4 regions of the Crenobacter sp. CS_VA4 genome follow, and region 2 is predicted to be linked to each of the others. Evidence: predicted binding sites of a transcription regulator. Region 2 holds the regulator's gene; each other region holds the start of a gene.
What was found. Region 2 encodes sigma-54, which starts transcription at its own class of promoters, with help from an activator protein. Its sites were predicted from a motif close to CTGGCACGCTTCATGCTT; they were not measured.
Positions count from the first base shown of each region.

Region 1: ACZ2IA_RS16315 (nitrate/nitrite transporter) is a predicted target of sigma-54. The motif match lies at 2,842-2,859, and genes of this name have one in related genera.
Region 3: ACZ2IA_RS10875 (TauD/TfdA dioxygenase family protein) is a predicted target of sigma-54. The motif match lies at 1,893-1,910, and genes of this name have one in related genera.
Region 4: ACZ2IA_RS20085 (GntP family permease) is a predicted target of sigma-54. The motif match lies at 3,495-3,512, and genes of this name have one in related genera.

Region 1 is NZ_JBVMAE010000018.1:27,584-31,866, reverse strand. It holds gene nirB (nitrite reductase large subunit NirB) at 1-1,313, opposite strand, end outside; gene ACZ2IA_RS16315 (nitrate/nitrite transporter) at 1,455-2,657, opposite strand; gene ACZ2IA_RS16310 (CmpA/NrtA family ABC transporter substrate-binding protein) at 2,991-4,145, opposite strand; gene ACZ2IA_RS16305 (ANTAR domain-containing response regulator) at 4,164-4,283, opposite strand, start outside.
Region 2 is NZ_JBVMAE010000028.1:3,542-7,824, reverse strand. It holds gene ptsN (PTS IIA-like nitrogen regulatory protein PtsN) at 1-210, opposite strand, end outside; gene hpf (ribosome hibernation-promoting factor, HPF/YfiA family) at 333-662, opposite strand; gene ACZ2IA_RS18845 (RNA polymerase factor sigma-54) at 763-2,205, opposite strand; gene lptB (LPS export ABC transporter ATP-binding protein) at 2,226-2,954, opposite strand; gene lptA (lipopolysaccharide transport periplasmic protein LptA) at 2,951-3,490, opposite strand; gene lptC (LPS export ABC transporter periplasmic protein LptC) at 3,477-4,040, opposite strand; gene ACZ2IA_RS18825 (KdsC family phosphatase) at 4,037-4,283, opposite strand, start outside.
Region 3 is NZ_JBVMAE010000009.1:140,955-145,237, forward strand. It holds gene ACZ2IA_RS10855 (NADP(H)-dependent aldo-keto reductase) at 1-284, opposite strand, end outside; gene ACZ2IA_RS10860 (AAA-type ATPase lid domain-containing protein) at 239-802, opposite strand; gene ACZ2IA_RS10865 (sigma-54 factor interaction domain-containing protein) at 730-1,356, opposite strand; gene ACZ2IA_RS10870 (TOBE domain-containing protein) at 1,394-1,609, opposite strand; gene ACZ2IA_RS10875 (TauD/TfdA dioxygenase family protein) at 2,071-2,877, shown strand; gene ACZ2IA_RS10880 (hypothetical protein) at 3,249-3,740, shown strand; tRNA gene ACZ2IA_RS10885 (tRNA-Pro) at 4,044-4,120, opposite strand; gene ACZ2IA_RS10890 (MerR family transcriptional regulator) at 4,151-4,283, opposite strand, start outside.
Region 4 is NZ_JBVMAE010000033.1:21,431-25,713, forward strand. It holds gene ACZ2IA_RS20070 (3-oxoacid CoA-transferase subunit B) at 1-183, opposite strand, end outside; gene ACZ2IA_RS20075 (CoA transferase subunit A) at 194-895, opposite strand; gene ACZ2IA_RS20080 (3-hydroxybutyrate dehydrogenase) at 1,133-1,909, opposite strand; gene ACZ2IA_RS20085 (GntP family permease) at 1,963-3,354, opposite strand; gene ACZ2IA_RS20090 (sigma-54 interaction domain-containing protein) at 3,764-4,283, opposite strand, start outside.

The DNA of each region.
Region 1 (4,283 bases), on a different contig from region 2:
TTGACGATCGCGCCCTTGCACACGCCGTTGCAGCCGCACACCTCGTCGCTGTCCTGCATCGCCGCGGCACGGCTCTGGCCTTGCACGCCGGCGTCGCCGATCGCCGATTCGCCGAACATCAGCGTGTCGCGCAGGTCGGCGATCGTGCGGCCCTCGCGCAGCAGCTTGAAGTACCAGGCGCCGTCGGCGGTGTCGCCGTACAGGCAGGCGCCGACCAGCTTGTCGTCCTTGATCACCAGCTTCTTGTAGACGCCGCCGGCCGGGTCGGACAGCACGATGTCCTCGGTGCCGTCGCCGCCGATGAAGTCGCCGGCGGAGAACAGGTCGATGCCGGTGACCTTGAGTTTGGTCGACAGCACCGAGCCCTTGTACTGGCCGATGCCCAGCTGCGCCAGGTGATTGGCGCAGACCTTGGCCTGCTCGAACAGCGGGGCGACCAGGCCGTAGGCGACGCCGCGGTGGCTGACGCACTCGCCGACCGCGTAGATGCGCGGGTCGAACGACTGCAGCGCGTCGCTGACGACGATGCCGCGGTTGCAGTAGAGGCCGGCCGATTCGGCCAACGTGCTGTTCGGGCGGATGCCGACCGCCATCACCACCAGGTCCGCCTTCACCTCGCCGCCGTCCTTGAAGCGCACCGCGGTGACGGCGTCGTCGCCGACGAGCTCGGCGGTCTGCTTGCCGAGCAGGAAGGCGAGGCCGCGTTCCTCCAGCGACTTCTGCAGCAGCCGGCCGGCGGTCTCGTCGAGCTGGCGCTCGAGCAGCCAGTCGCCCAGGTGCACGACGGTCACGTCCATGCCGCGCAGCTTCAGGCCGTTGGCCGCTTCCAGCCCCAACAGGCCGCCGCCGATCACCACCGCGCTTTTCTTGGTCTTGGCGGCGTCGATCATCGCCTCGGTGTCGTAGATGTCGCGGTAGCTGATCACGCCCGCGAGGTCCTTGCCCGGCACCGGCAGGATGAACGGCGTCGAGCCGGTCGCGAGCAGCAGCCGGTCGTACGGTTCTGTTATGCCTTCTGGAGTCCCGTCGTCGGCGATCACCACGCGGCGCACGCGGTCGATCTGCGTCACCGCCTTTCCGAGGTGCAGGCGGATGCCGTTGTCGGAATACCACGAGAGCGGGTTGAGGACGATGTCCTCGAACTCCTGCTCGCCCGCCAGCACCGGCGAGAGCAGGATGCGGTTGTAGTTCGGGTGCGGCTCTGCGCCGAACACGGTGATCTCGTACAGCTCCGGCGCCAGCGCCAGCAGTTCCTCGACGGTGCGGATGCCGGCCATGCCGTTGCCGACCACCACCAGTTTGAGCTTCTTCATCTCAAGACCTCTTCATTAACCTTGTGAATCGTCGCGAGCAGGCGAGAGGCAAGGAACCCGCACCGCAGAGACCGGAATGGACATGGAGTCCATGAGGATCTCGAGGAGCGCGTGACGCCGCATATCGCCTGCGCAGCAGATTCAGACTCGTGCTGCCGCGGCGGACCAGCTGCTGCGCCACCGCTGCTTCACCCCGGCGAGGCTCGCCCAGCCCAAGGCGGCCAGGCAGGCGAACAGCCACAGGCCGCTCGCGTAGCCGCCGGTCGCCTGCTTGATCGCTCCGAGGCTCGCCGCCAGCGCGAAGCCGCCGACGCCGCCGGCCATGCCGATCAGGCCGGTCATCACGCCGATCTCCTGGCCGAAGCGTTGCGGCACCAGCTGGAACACCGCGCCGTTGCCGGCGCCGAGGCAGAGCATCGCCAGGATGAACAGCGTCACCGCGCCGCTTGCGCCGCCGAGGCCGAAGCCGGCCGCGGCGATCAGGCAGGCGGTCGCGGCGTAGACGGCGAGCAGCGAGCGAGTGCCGCCGATCCGGTCGGCGAGCACGCCGCCGAGCGGGCGCATTACCGAACCGGCGAACACGCAGGCGGCGGTGTAGAGGCCGGCGGTCTTGGCGTCGAAGCCGAACTGGTCGTGGAAGTAGCCGGGCAGGGAACTGGCGAAGCCCGAGAAGCCGCCGAAGGTGATCGCGTAGAAGAACATGAACAGCCAGGCGTCCTTCGCGCCGAGCACCGCCGCGTAGTCGGCCAGGCGCTTCTTCGGCGCGGCGCCCGGCGCGTCCTGCGCGGCCTTCGCGTAGATCAGCAGCGTGAGCACGAGCGGAATGCACGCGAGGCCGAACACGTTCTGCCAGCCGAACGCCATGGCGAGAGCCGGCGCGAACAAGGCGGCGAGCACGGTGCCCGAGTTGCCGGCGCCAGCGATGCCCATCGCGGTGCCCTGGTGCTGCGGCGGGTACCAGCGCGACGCCAGCGGCAGCGCGACCGCGAACGACGCGCCGGCCACGCCGAGGAAGGCGCCGAGCGCCAGGGCGCCGGCGAGGCTGGTGAAGCCGACCCGCCACGCGGTCAAGAGTGCGGCGATCACGATAACCTGGCCGATCAGCCCGGCGCGCTTGGCGCCGATGCGGTCGACCAGCACGCCCATCGCCAGGCGCAGCAGCGCGCCGGCCAGGATGGGCGTGGCGACCATCAGGCCGCGCTCTTGGGTGCTCAAGCCTAGGTCGCCGGCGATCTGCACCTGCAACGGCCCGAGCAGGTACCAGACCATGAAGCTGAGATCGAAATAGAGAAAGGCCGAAAACAGCGTGGGCTTGTGTCCTGCCTGCCAGAACGAACGGTCCATCTTGCATCTCCTGGTTGCCGCAACCTGGGCGGTGTAGGGCGTGCTCGGCCCAAAATAAAACGGCGTCCGCTCGCGCTTTTAGTCGCACGAGGGGACGCCGTTGTCCTTGCGGGCGAAGGCCGCCGTTGGCCTCCACCCTGTATTTCGTCTGGCCGGCACGCCGTTGCGCCGGTCACTGATTGTTTAGCAAGGGCTGTGCCAGGGCGGATATCGACGCGAAAGCGCCTTCTCACGGTGAGTGGTTGATGCTGAGGCCGGGTTTTTCGCACCGCATCGGTGCGATTTTGCTGCGTACGCACAAGCATTGTGCGTCGCAACACGAACCGGGCAGCGCTAGGCCGGCACCTTCGCGCGGATCGCGAAGCGCTCCGCGTAGCCCTCCGGATCGCGGCCGTCCCAGGCCACGCCGTCGATCAGCACGCTCGTGCGGTACTCGCTCGCCGGCACCGCGACGCCGAGCGCCTCCGCCACCTCGCGGTACAGCACGGTCTGGTTGATCGCGGCGGCGACGGCCGGCAGGTCGGCCGAATCGTCGAGCAGCCCCCAGCGCCGGTACTGGCTCAGGAACCACAGGCCGTCCGACAGGTACGGGTAGTTGACCTCGCCGTCGCCGAAGAAGCGGATCGACGGCCTGTCGTCGCCGAGCAGGCGCGGCAGGATCAGCGCCCGGGCGCGGCCGATGCAGGCCGGGCCGGCCAGCCAGCCGGCCGCGTCAAAGCGGTGCTCGGCGTCGTCGAGCCAGCGGCACGCCTCGAGCAGCGTCATCGTCAGCGCCCGCGCGGCGTTCGGATGGCGGGTGACGAAGTCGCGCCGGCAGGCGAGCACCTTCTCCGGGTGCTCGGGCCAGATCTCGCCGCTGCGGATCACCGTTCGGCCAACCCCGTCGGCCTCGGCGACCGCGTTCCAAGGCTCGCCGGCGCAGAAGCCGTCGAGCACGCCCGACGCCAGCGCGTCGCTCATCTGCGGCGGCGGAATCACCACGCTCTTCACCTCGGCGAGCGGATCGATGCCCTGCGCCGCCAGCCAGTAGTACAGCCACATCGCGTGTGTGCCGGTCGGAAAGGTCTGCGCGAACACCGGCCGGCGCGGCTCGGCGGCCAACAGCTCGCGCAGCGGGCGACCGGCGTCGAGTTCCGCCGCGAGCCGGGTGGACAGCGTGATCGCCTGGCCGTTGCGGTTGAGCGTCATCAGCAGCGCCATCGGGGCCTTGGGGCCGCCGAGGCCGAGCTCGACCCCGTAGACGAGGCCGTACAGCGCGTGCGCCGCGTCGAGCTCGCCCGAGAGCAGCTTGTCGCGCACCGCCGCCCACGATGGCTGGCGATAAAGCTCGATCGTGATGCCGTGGCGGCGACCGAGGTCGAGCTGCTTGGCGACGACCAGCGGCGCGCAGTCGGTCAGGGACACGAAGCCGAGCCTGAGGGTGGTTTTTTCCGGCGCATCCGAGCCGGTGATCCGGTCGCCGGGCTGGTGGGTGAACAGGTGCGACATAAGATTCTTTCCTCGTACTCAGCCGAGCAGGTTCGCCATCGCGATCAACTGCCGTGCCACCTCGGCGATCCGTTCGCCCTGTCGCATCGCCTGGCTGCGCAGTGCCTCGTAGGCCTCGGCCTCGGTGAGGCCGCGTTT
Region 2 (4,283 bases):
GGCGCGGCCGTGCGGGATGGCGACGCCCTGGCCCAGCCCGGTCGAGCCGAGCTTCTCGCGGGCGAACAGGCAGTCGAACACCTCGCTGCGGGCGATGCCGTAGGCGTTCTCGACCAGCAGGCCTACTTGTTCGAACACCCGCTTCTTGCTCGCCACATCGAGGTCGAGGAGGATGTGGTCCTGGGTGAGGATTTTGCCGACTAGGCTCATGGCTTGTTACGCTGCGAATCACAAAAAACCGGCCAATTCTACGCCGAGGCAAGGCGGCTCGAAAGGGGCAGCCGGAAAAACAAAAACGGGAACCGCTGGTTCCCGTTTGCGTCAGGCGACGATCACAGCGTGCCTTCTTCGACCTGTGGCTGCGGGATAGGTGCCCGGCGTTGGTCCTGCTTTTCCTTGTGGCGCAGCACTTGGCGGTCGAGTTTGTCGACCAGCGCATCGATCGCGGCGTACATGTCCGAATCGGTGGCTTCGACATGGATGTCCTTGCCGGACAGATGTACGTTGACTTCGGCTTTCTGTATCAGTTTGTCGACAGAGAGGGTTACCGCTACATCGATCACGTTGTCTACGTGGCGGGTGACTCGATCCAGTTTGCTTTCGACATAGTCGCGTAGCGGCTGGGTAACTTCGAGGTGGAGACCGGTCAGTTTGAAGTTCATACCCTACTCCTTTTGGTGAAAACCGCCTGGCTTATCGTGCCTGGCAAGTGAGTGGTCCCTTATTGGATGGGTACAGCAGCGCTGGTTTTAAAGGGGCTACCTATAGTTTTTTGCGTTGGTTGACGGGCGGGATCTGCATCGCCTCGCGGTATTTGGCCACGGTGCGGCGGGCAACCTGTATGCCCAGCTTGGCCAGTTGGTCGGCGATGGTGCTGTCGGAGAGGGGGCGTTCGGCGTCTTCGCTGTCGATCATCTGGCGGATGCGCGCCTTGATCGCGGTGGCCGAGCACTCGCCGCCACCGTCGGTGTCGAGGGCACTGCCGAAGAAGTATTTGAGTTCGAATAAGCCGCGCGGACTCAGCAGATACTTCTGCGTAGTGACCCGGGACACGGTGGATTCGTGCAGTCCCAACTGGTCGGCGATGTCCCGCAAAATCAGCGGTCGCATCGCCACTTCGCCCTGTTCAAAGAACGCATGCTGCTGTTCGACAATAGCTTCCGACACTTTGAGAATAGTGTCAAATCGCTGTTGGATGTTCTTGATCAGCCACTTTGCCTCTTGCAGGCGGCCGGACAACTCGCCGGCGTTCTGGCGGCTCTCGGTGACGGTGCGAGCGTACATTGGGTTAATGTTGAGGCGCGGTACGGCATGCTGGTTCAGTTCGGCGAACCAGCGGCCCTTGCGCTTCCTGACGATCACGTCCGGGATCACGTAATGGGTCTCGCCCTCGCCGAAACCGGCGGCCGGGTGCGGGTTCAGTCGGCCGATCAGCGCCTGCGCGGCGCGCAGCGTGTCGTCGTCGGTGGCCAACAGTTTCTTCAGTTTGCCGAAGTCGCGGTTGCCGAGCAGCACCAGGTGGTTGCGCACGATCGCCTGGGCCAGCGCGTGGCCGGGCATGGCTGGGTCGAGGCGGGCCAGCTGCAGCGTCAGCGACTCCGACAGGTTGCCGGCGCCGACGCCGGCCGGGTCAAACTGGCGCAACAGCGCGAGGCCGACCGCCAGTTCGTCCTCGTCCACCTCCAGCTCGGCCGGCAGATTGGCCGCCAGCTCGTCGAGGCCGACGCTGAGGTAGCCGTCCTCGTCCAGCTCTTCGATCAGCAGCGTGACGATGGCGCGGTCGCGCTCCGGCAGCGACAGTTCGCCGAGCTGGGCGAGCAGGTGCTGGCGCAAGGTGACTGGGCAGGCCACGTTGAACAAGGGGTCGGGGTTGTCATCGTCGCCGTCGCGCGAACCGCCCTTGCCGCCGCCCCAGTCGGTCAGCTCGGCGCCGAGCGTGTCGCGCTCCTCGTTGCTGTTACTGCTCTCGTCGAAAGTCTGGTTGTCTTGCGTCGTATCGGCGGCATTGTCCGCCGGGCTGTCGCCGGTGGCCTGCATGTCGCCGCCGTGGTCGTCCGGCCGCTCCAGCAGCGGGTTGTCGAGCAGGAAGCGCTCGACCTCGGCCTGCAGGTCGAGGGTGGACAACTGCAGCAGTTTGATCGACTGCTGCAGTTGCGGGGTCAGCGTCAGTTGCTGCGCGACCTTCAGTTGCAAGGCTTGCTTCATGCCAACCGCCGTTTCCTCTCTTAGAGGTGGAAGTGTTCGCCCAGGTACACTTCGCGCACTCTTTCGTTGGTGACCAGCTCTTCGGGCAGTCCCGAGGCCAGCACCGCGCCTTCGCTGATGATGTAGGCGCGATCGCAGATGCGCAGCGTTTCGCGCACGTTGTGGTCGGTGATCAGTACGCCGATGCCGCGCTCGCGCAGGAAGGAAATGATCTTCTGGATGTCGATCACCGCGATCGGGTCGACGCCGGCGAACGGTTCGTCGAGCAGGATGAAGCGCGGTCGGGTGGCCAGCACCCGGGCGATCTCGACCCGGCGCCGTTCACCGCCGGACAGCGCCAGCGCGTTGCTTTCGCGCAGGTGGGCGACGTTCAGGTCGTCGAGCAGCAGGTTGAGCTCGTTTTCCAGCTGCTCGCCCTTCAGGCCGCTGATCTCGAGCACCGCGCGGATGTTGTCCTCGACCGTCATCTTGCGGAAGATCGACGCTTCCTGCGGCAGGTAGCCCAGGCCCATTCGAGCGCGCTGGTGGATCGGCAGGCTGGTGATGTTCCGGCCATCGAGGTGGATCACGCCGTCATCGGCGGCGATCAGGCCGACGATCATGTAGAAGCTGGTGGTCTTGCCGGCGCCGTTCGGGCCGAGCAGGCCGACCACTTCGCCGCTCTGGATGTCGAGCGACACGTCGCGCACGACGCTGCGCTTCTTGAAGCGCTTTTTCAGGTGGGCAACGGTGAGAACGCTATTGGTCATGGTTTGCTGCTGCCGGTCTTGCCGCCGCCGGTGGTCTGCGGCTGCAGGATGACGGTAACGCGGCCGCTGTTCGGACCGCTGGCGCTGCCGCCTTTCACCTCGTACTGTTCGCTGTCGGTGTTGTAGGTAATCACGTTGCCGACCACCAGATCCTCATTGCGCTTGACGCGGGCGTTGCCGGTGAGCACCGCCAGGTTGGTGATGGTGGTGTAGTCGAGGCGGCTGCCCTGGCCCTCGATCCACTCGTTCTTGCCTTCGACCTTCTGGCGGAAGGTGACCGGCTTGCCGAACGCCACCAGCGTCTGGTTGCCCTTGTCGTCGCGGGTGACGGTGACCTCGTTGGCGTTCACCTTCAGCGTGCCCTGAATCACCACCACATTGCCCTTCCAGACCGTGATGCCCTTGAGCTGGTCGAGCGTGCCGTTGTCGGCGGTGATCTGGATCGGCTTGTCGCGGTCGGCCTTTTCGGCGTGCGCGAACGAGGCCGCGAACGCAAGCGTGAGGCCCAGCGTGAGAAGTCGCTTACGGTTTGACATAAGTTGCCTTTGCTTGGGAATGGAGCGTGACGAGGCCCGCCTTCTGGTCATAACTGAAACCGACCGAATTCACCACCGACTGGCCGTAGTGCACGGTGACCGGCGTCGACGAGTGGGCCAGCCCCTTGCCCGTGTCGGCCCACAGCGCCGTGGTGACCATCGTGGTCTCAGGATCCTTGGCGGTGGCGGGCTTGAACAGGGTCGCCTTCTTGTCGTAGAACGCGATCTTGGTCTTGGTGTCGTAGCGACCGACCTCACCCTGTATCTGGTACTGCATCACGCCGTTTTCAAATACCTTGAGCCGTGGCGTCTCGAAGTACATCTCGTGCTTGTCCGGGTACTGCCACATCCGCGTCGCGGTCAGCCGGTCCTGCAGCAGCCCCTGCGGGCCGAAACGGGTGGCGGTGAAGTTCTCGGCGACGAACTCCGGCTTGTTCGGGTCGAGCTGCTGCTCGCTCGGCATCCAGCGCGACACCTGGTCGAGCCAGAAGGTCAACAGTGCCATCAGTCCGACCAGCGCGATCACGAAGGGGCGGTGGGAGCGGATCATGCGAGGTAGGACTCCATCGCCGCCTCGAAGGTGCCCTGCGCCTGCATGATCAGTTCGGTCAGTTCGCGCACCGCGCCGCGGCCGCCGGAGGCACCGGTGACGTAGTGGGCGTGCTGGCGCACCAGGCTCGGCGATTCGGGTACCGCGGCGGCCAGCGCGACGCGGCGCATCACCGGCAGATCGACCACGTCGTCGCCGATGTAGGCGCACTCGTCGACGCTGACGCCACTCTCATCCAACAGC
Region 3 (4,283 bases), on a different contig from region 2:
TCGTGGATCGGGCCGGTCGCCTTGGTGGCGATCAGCGCCCGCCGACGGTTGCCGGCGGCACGGCCGAGCCAGCTGCCGACGATACGCTCGGTCTCGCCCTGGGTTTCCGGGCGCGGTGGCACCGGGTACATCTCGGCGACGTCGATCAGGTTGACGCCGTAGTCGAGCGCCAGCTCGATCTGGCGATGCGCTTCCGTCTCGCTGTTCTGCTCGCCCCAGGTCATCGTGCCGAGGGTAATCAGGCTGACCTTGACGTCGGTCGCACCAAGCGGGCGGTATTCCATTGAGACTCCTTGTGAAATGCGGCGGTCGGCGACGGCAGCAGGCCGTGCCGTTTCATCAGTGTACGCAGGACGTGGCGGGTGAGGCCGAGCCGGGCCGCCGCCTGCACCTGGTTGCCCCGGCTGGCCGACAGTCCCTGCTCGATCAATAGCCGTTCGACTCGCTGATGCACGTCCGGTTCGGCCGACGCGATCAGTTCGGCCAACTGTTCGGCCAAGCCTGGCCAGCCGGCGTTGTAGACGACCGGTGCCGTCACGCCGCCGACGACGGCGCCGCGCAGCGGCAGGTGACGCGGCTCGATCAGGCCGTGGTCGGCGGTCAGGAGCGCGCAGTGCAGCGAGTTTTCCAGTTCACGGATATTGCCCGGCCAGGCGTAGCCGAGCAAGGCCGCTTCGGCCGCCTCGCTCAGTTGCGGACGTGGCGTCCCCAGCCGCTGGCCGTAATGGCTCAGGAAGTGCCGCGCCAGCGGCAGGATGTCGCCCGGCCGCTCGCGCAGCGGCGGCAGACGCAGCGTGACGATATTGAGCGGTACAGCAGGTCGAGGCGGAAGTGGCCGGCGGCCACCGCGGCGGCCAGGTCGACGTTGGTCGCCGACACCAGCCGGATGTCGAGCGGGATCGGCCGGCGCGCGCCAAGCCGCACCACCTCGCGCTCCTGCAGCACCCGCAGCAGTTTCACCTGCAGCGCCAGCGGCAGGTCGCCGACCTCGTCGAGGAACAGCGTGCCGCCGTTGGCCGCCTCGAACCACCCTTCGCGTCGGCCGGCGGCGCCGGTGAACGCACCGGCCTCGTGGCCGAAGAACTCGCTTTCGGCCAAGGTTTCACTAATCGCACCGCAGTTCACCGCGATAAACGGGCCACGCCGACCGCTCAGTTCGTGCAGGTGGCGCGCCAGCAGCTCCTTGCCGGTACCGGTCTCGCCGCAGATCAGCGCCGGCGCGTCGCTCGGCGCCACCCGCTCGGCCTGCGCCAAGAGCGCCTGCGAAGCCGGGTCGGCGAACAGCAGCGCCTTGGCGCGGATCGACGGGCGGATCTTATCTTCCAGTGGCAGGGTAAGAACGGTAGCGGGGGGCATGGTGGCGGGCTCCTGTTGATCGACGATTTGCCGCTTTTTACAGCTTGGCGATCGACACCTCGGTCGACTTCACGAAGGCGATCACCTCGCTGCCCGGCTTGAGATCGAGCTCCTTCACCGACCGGGTGGTGATCACCGAGGTCACCACGCCGGCCGGGGTGCTGACGTCGATCTCCGACAGCACCGGACCCTCGATGATTTGCTTGATGGTGCCGCGGAATTGGTTGCGCACATTGATCGACTTGATGCTCATGCTGCTTTCCTTTCGGGTAGGGTAAGGGACCAACACCGCCACCGTCTGGCATGGCAGATGTCATGGGAAATCACTCTACTCGTGGTTTTTTATTTCAAAAAATAATTAATGCCCAATTTGAAATAACAAATAAGCCTATTGATGCCTTTGCGGCAAACGGCGCCTGCTCACTGCCGCGATCGCGACAGCCGACGACTCGACAGTCGCCGCCATCATCCTAGCCTCCATCAGCAAACCCACGATAAATCAGCGTACTGAGTGAAACCCCTGCCACTTCGCATCGTTGGCACACATCCTGCATAGAGAGTCCTCGCCTTCAACCCGACGAGTATTCTCCATGACAATCACCACCCAGCTCTCTCGCGCCCTCCACTACCTGCCGGGTCAGGCCTTGGCCACGCCACAACCGCCGGAGGCGGTCGACATCGTCCCCACCGGCGGCGCGCTCGGCGCCGAGGTTCATGGCCTGGACGCACGCCGGCCGCTCGCTGTCGGCCGAACTGCTGTTGCGCCTGAAGGCCGCGCTGCACCAGCATCTGACCCTGATCTTCAAACGGCAGACGCTGTCCGAAGAGCAGCAGTTGGCGTTCGCCAGCTACTTCGGCTCGGTATTCCGCCCGCCCGAGGACGTGCCGGTGCTGGCCAGCGCCCAGGCCACCGGCCTGCCGCCCGACGTGGTCGCCGTGTCCAACCTGCCCAGCGGCCACACCGGCCACGGCGAACTGACGCCGCATGCCGACCACCAGTGGACACCGCTGCCGTCGAGCGGCTCGCTGCTGTACGCGCTGGAGCTGCCGCAAAGCGGCGGTGACACCAGCTGGTACAACCTGGTGCAGGCCTACGAGGACCTCGACGACGACACCCGTCATGAGATTGACCGCTTGCAGCTGATCACCTACAACCCGTTCCTGCGCCCGTTCGACGGCTCGCCGCGCCCGCTCTACCGTACGCCCGACCGCGAGCCGATCGGCGCCGCCTTCACGCATCCACTGGTTCGCACCCACCCGGACAGCGGCCGCAAGGCGCTGTACCTGAGCAGTCACGTCGAGGTGGAAATCCCGGGCTTCGACCCGGTGGCCGGTGCGGCGCTGATCGAGCGGCTGCGCGCCCATCTGGCCGACCCGCGTTATCGCTACACCCACCGCTGGCAGGTCGGCGACATGGTCTATTGGGACAACCAGGTCACCCTGCATTCGCGCACCGCGTTCGACCCGAACGACCGCCGGGTGCTGAAGCGCGTCAGCCTGGCCGGCAGCCGCCCGTTCTGAATCGAGACATGCAGGCTGGTTCCCGGCGATCTCCCAATGAAAAAGCGCGCCGGTCCTGAAAACCGACGCGCTTCTTAGTCATGACACAAGCACAGCTGTCCCGATCGACACTGCCCCGCGTTCGACCCTGCTCCCGCCGCATCCCATCGCTGCGGCGCTCATGTCCGGGCCGGTCAACGCAGCAGCATGATCCAAGCTGGACTGGACAATTCGCCATCAATCCACTACAACGAGCAGATAAGCCAAAACTGATGATAAGTGTTTAAATTTATTGATCAAACCAAACCGGCGGGCGCACCCAGCCCGCCGCAACCAGGCCCGGTACGCCGTGGCGACCACACCATGACGCCAAGGGGTTTGGGAGAAAGGCAATGAAGTTGTTCGCCAGCGGAGCCCGACTGACCGCGCTCGCATGGGTGCTAGCGAGTGCGTGCTACTCCGTTTTGGCGCAGGCCTACGACGCTCGCAGCCCATTCGGCGAGTTCGGTCGCGATGACTGGCACCGTACCGACCGCAACTGGGACGGCAGCCCAATCAGCCCCGCTGTGGCCAGCGCCTCCGCCACACCAACCATCGCTCCCCCCATCGCCCGAGTCGAGGCTGAAATGCCGACATCAAACGGCCAGCAACGAAGCAGTCAAGCCCCTCTCCCGGTCGTCTGCATCGTGCTGGCCAGCGACGATGCGCTCGCCGGAAACCGGCCGCCGCTGCTCGGCAAGCAAGGCGCCGCCGTTTCACTGAGTAACAGCGTCGTCGCCGGTGAACAGGGCCGTGCCGTATCACTGGTCAATGCCTTGCTAGACACGACCAACCAGACCGCGACCTGGACCCTGACAAGGGTACTGAGCACCGTTGAGCGATAGATGTCGCCCTGGTCCCGACCCGGCTGAATGCCGCGAATGCGTATCAAATACGATATCGGCCGGTGAGGGGCAAAAGCCTCGGTTTCATGGTGCCGGGTTAAGCTGTTCAGCGAGGGGGATTGGGCGTAAGAGTAAAGCAAACGAGCCGGAGAGACAACCAAGCGCTACGACCTGGCCGGCCTCTTGGGCCGGTTATTGCTAGAAAAGTATTTAGAAGAACTTCTAAATAAGACAGAAATGACAGGCAACAAAAAAGCCGGTCGAAACCGGCTTTGAATCGCTTGACGTTATTACTTATTCGATTGGTCGGGGTGAGAAGATTCGAACTTCCGACCCCCTGCACCCCATGCAGGTGCGCTACCAGGCTGCGCTACACCCCGACTGTCGAGCCTCGCATTATAAACACGCGGCTAGAGTTTGCCAATCCCGCTATTTAATCCCGACAGGATAGCCTCCAGCTCGCTGCGCACCTGCTGGGCGGTCAGCGGCGCCGGGTTGGCGGCATCCTGGCCCTGACCGGGGCGACCGGCAAAGCCATCGTCG
Region 4 (4,283 bases), on a different contig from region 2:
CGCGTCGTCGGTCGGAAACGGGCCGATGCCGAGCAGGCCGTTTTCCGACTGCAGCCACACCTCGACGTCGGCCGGCACATGGTTGGCCACCTGGGTGGGCAGGCCGATGCCGAGGTTCACGTAGAAGCCGTCCTGCAGTTCCTGAGCGGCGCGCGCCGCCATTTCGTCACGAGTCCATGCCATTAGAGTGCCCTCAGTCTGCCGCGCGCACGGTGCGCTGCTCGATGCGTTTTTCGGGGGTGGTGTTCACGACCAGGCGGTGCACGAAGATGCCCGGGGTGTGGATCGAATCCGGGTCGAGCTCGCCGTTCTCGACGATCTCCTCCACCTCGGCGACGGTGATCTTGCCGGCCATTGCCACGTTCGGGTTGAAGTTGCGCGCGGTGCGGCGGTAGATCAGGTTGCCGGCGCGATCGGCCTTCCAGGCCTTGACCAGCGCCACGTCGGCGGTCAGCGCCTCTTCGAGGATGTGCGGGTGGCCGTTGAAGTCGCGCACTTCCTTGCCCTCGGCCACCCAGGTGCCGTAACCGGTGCGGGTGAAGAACGCCGGGATGCCGCTACCGCCGGCGCGCAGCTTTTCGGCCAACGTCCCCTGCGGGGTGAATTCCAGCTCCAGCTCGCCGGCCAGGTACTGGCGCTCGAACTCCTTGTTCTCGCCCACGTAGGACGAAATCATCTTCTTGATCTGGCGGGTTTCCAGCAGCTGGCCGAGACCGAAGCCGTCGACGCCGGCGTTGTTGGAAATCGCGGTCAGCCCGGTGACGCCGCTGTCGCGCAACGCGGCGATCAGCGCCTCGGGGATGCCACACAGGCCAAAGCCGCCGACCGCGACGGTCTGTCCGTCGCGCACGATGTCGGCCAACGCCGCGGCGGCGCTCGGATAAAGCTTGTTCATCGTCAGGTTTCCTTGCAAAACGGGCCGCGGGTTGCGGCCCGGTGAATCATGGCTGGCAGCGGTTTTGCCGCCTGCCCCATCCAGCAAACCTTCTGTTTGAAACGTTACTCACGCAATGCACAAGCCGCTAAAAAACCCCAGTGAAACGGTCCTGGCTAGGAGCCCTGCCGCAGACAGTACAAGGCGTACGGCAAGGCAGGGCGACAACGCCAGGAGGGGTTTGTTAGCGGCCTCCATCTACTGAGCGGTCCAGCCGCCGTCCATCGTCCAGGCCACGCCGCGCACCTCGGCCGCCGCCTCGCTGGCGAGAAACAGCGTCAGCGCACCGAGCTGCGCCGGGGTGACGAACGCTCCGGATGGCTGCTTTTCGGCCAACAGCAGTGCCTGCGCCTGCGCCTGACTCAAGCCCTGTTCCCCCGCCTTCACCTCGATCTGCTTCGCCACCAGCGGTGTCAACACCCAGCCCGGGCACAACGCGTTGCAGGTGATGCCGGTCTGCGCCAGCTCCAGCGCCACCGTCTTGGTCAGGCCAATGAGGCCGTGCTTGGCGGCGACGTAGGCCGACTTGTTGGCGGACGCGACCAGGCCATGCACCGAGGCGATGTTGACGATGCGCCCCCAATGCCTGGCGCGCATCGCCGGCAGCGCGAGACGGGTGGTATGGAAGGCGGCGGTGAGGTTGATCGCCAGCACGTCGTCCCATTTCTCGACTGGGAAGCTGTCCACCGGCGCGACGTGCTGGATGCCGGCGTTGTTGACCAGGATGTCGACCGCACCGAACTCGCTCGCCGCGTACGCCATCATGTCGGCGATCTCAGTCGGGCGGCGCAGGTCGGCGCCATGGTGGCGTACCGCCACACCGCGAGAGGCGATCAGGTCGAGCGCGGCGTCCGCATCGCCGAAGCCGTTCAGCACGATGTTCGCGCCGGCTTCGGCCAACGTCGTCGCGAGACCGAGGCCGATGCCGCTGGTCGAGCCGGTGATCAGAGCGGTTTTTCCGTGTAGCGATGTCATCGGGCAATACTCCGTCCGGGCGGCCGACCGACCGCCCGGATATCAAATGAAGATCAAACCAGGCCGGTCAGATAGAACGTAGCGATCACGAAGAACACCGCCAGCGTCTTGATCACCGTCACCGCGAAGATGTCGCGGTACGCCTCGCGGTGGGTCAGGCCGGTGACGGCCAGCAGTGTGATCACCGCGCCGTTGTGCGGCAGCGTGTCCATGCCGCCGCTCGCCATCGCCACCACGCGGTGCAGCACCTCGAGCGGGATGCCGGCCGCCTGGCTCAGGGTGATGAACTGCTCGCTCATCGCGGCGAGCGCGATGCTCATCCCTCCCGACGCCGAGCCGGTGATGCCGGCCAGCGAACTGACCGTCACCGCCGCGTTCACCAGCGGGTTCGGGATGCTTTCGAGCGCGTGGCCGATCACCAGGAAACCCGGCAGTGCCGCGATCACCGCGCCGAAGCCGTACTCGGAGGCGGTGTTCATCGACGCCAGCATCGCGCCGCCGATCGCCGCCCGGGTGCCGTCGACGAAGCGGGCACGGATAGTGCCGAACGCGGTCACCACCACGAACAGGATGCCCAGGATCAGCGCCGCCTCGACCGACCAGATCGCGGTGACCTTGGCAATCTGCGTGGTGACCGGTGTGGCGAGCCCCGGCAGCGACAGCTCGTGGCTGGCGCCGTACCAGTGCGGGATCAGCTTGGTGAAGCTGAAGTTGGCCACGCCGATCAACACCAAGGGCGCGATCGCCAGCCACGGCGACGGCAGGTTTTGGGTGTCGACCGGCTCCGGCTCGTTCAGGAGGCTGGTGCCGTAGCCCTCGCCCTTCGCCATCAGGCTGCGACGGCGCCACTCGAGGTAGCTGATGCCGACGATCAGGATGAACACCGCGCCGGCCACGCCAAGCGCCGGTGCCGCCCAGGCGGTGGTCTTGAAGAAGGTGGTCGGGATGATGTTCTGGATCTGCGGCGTGCCCGGCAGCGAGTCCATCGTGAACGAGAACGCGCCGAGCGCCACCGTGCCCGGGATCAGCCGTTTCGGGATATTGCCCTGACGGAACAGCTCGGCGGCGAACGGGTAGACCGCGAACACCACCACGAACAGCGACACGCCGCCGTAGGTCAACAGCGCGCACACCGTCACGATCACCGCGATCGCACGCGTCTCACCGATCCAGCGGATCACCGCCGCGACGATCGCCTTGGAAAAGCCAGACAGCTCGACCAGCTTGCCGAACACCGAGCCGAGCAGGAACACCGGGAAGTAGAGCTTGATGAAACCGACCATCTTCTCCATGAACACCCCGGAAAACACCGGGGCCACCGCGGATGGTTCGGTCAACAGCACCGCGCCGAGCGCAGCGATCGGCGCCATCAGGACGACGCTGTAGCCGCGGTAAGCGGCCAGCATCAGGAAGATCAGGGCGGCAAGCACCACGATGAAGGTCATTCGGCGGTCTCCTTTGCGATTTTTCTGAAAACGGTGGCATTGCCCGGGGAAATTCCGGCAACGGCCCGTTTTTTTATAGCGGCAGAAACTGATTACGACTCATGACATTGTAATGACGAGTTGGCTACCTGCTACCAAATCAGCAGGAAGCGTGCCAGCGAACGAAAACCAGCAAAATCAGGCTATTGGTGGACACACGCGGGGAGGCAGAACTGGCTTCGTCTCGAGACGGAGACGGCAAGAATGACTGCTGCATCGCAGCAACGGGTGAAGAATCATCCACTTAACATGGGCAGCCGCCATCGTCTCGATTTCGAGACGATGATCTCTATTTAGAGACTCGGCTCTAGCGACGATGCGCGGGAAGCGACGGGCCGGACCGGCCTGCTGAGTAAAGAGATAGAAACGCTCAGCGCGGCGCGATGCCCAGCGCGGCAAGCTTCTTGTACAGGGTGGCACGGCCGATGCCGAGCCGGGCGGCGGCGCTCGGCACATGGCCGTCGCAGGCGGCCAGCGCGTCGCGCAACAGCTGCGCCTCGAACTCGGCCATCGCGCTCTGGTAGGAATGGGACGCGCCCGCCTCGGCCGAGGTTGGCCGAACCGTCGGGCCGAGCAGCGGCGCCACGTCGGCGACGTCGAGCGTCGCGTCGTCGGCGAGCATGATCGCCCGCTCGAGGATGTTGCGCAGCTCGCGCACATTGCCCGGCCAGTCGTAGTCGGCGAGCCGCGCCAGCGCCGCGGCGCTGATGCGGTGGCGCCCCGCCCCGCTGCTGCCGGCCAGCACCCCGAGCAGCACCTCGCACAGCTCGGCAAGATCCGACAGCCGCTCGCGCAGCGGCGGCAGCTCGATAGCCAGCACGTTGAGGCGGTAGAACAGGTCGGCGCGGAATTCGCCGCGCTCGACCCTTTCGGCCAACCTCACCGAGGTA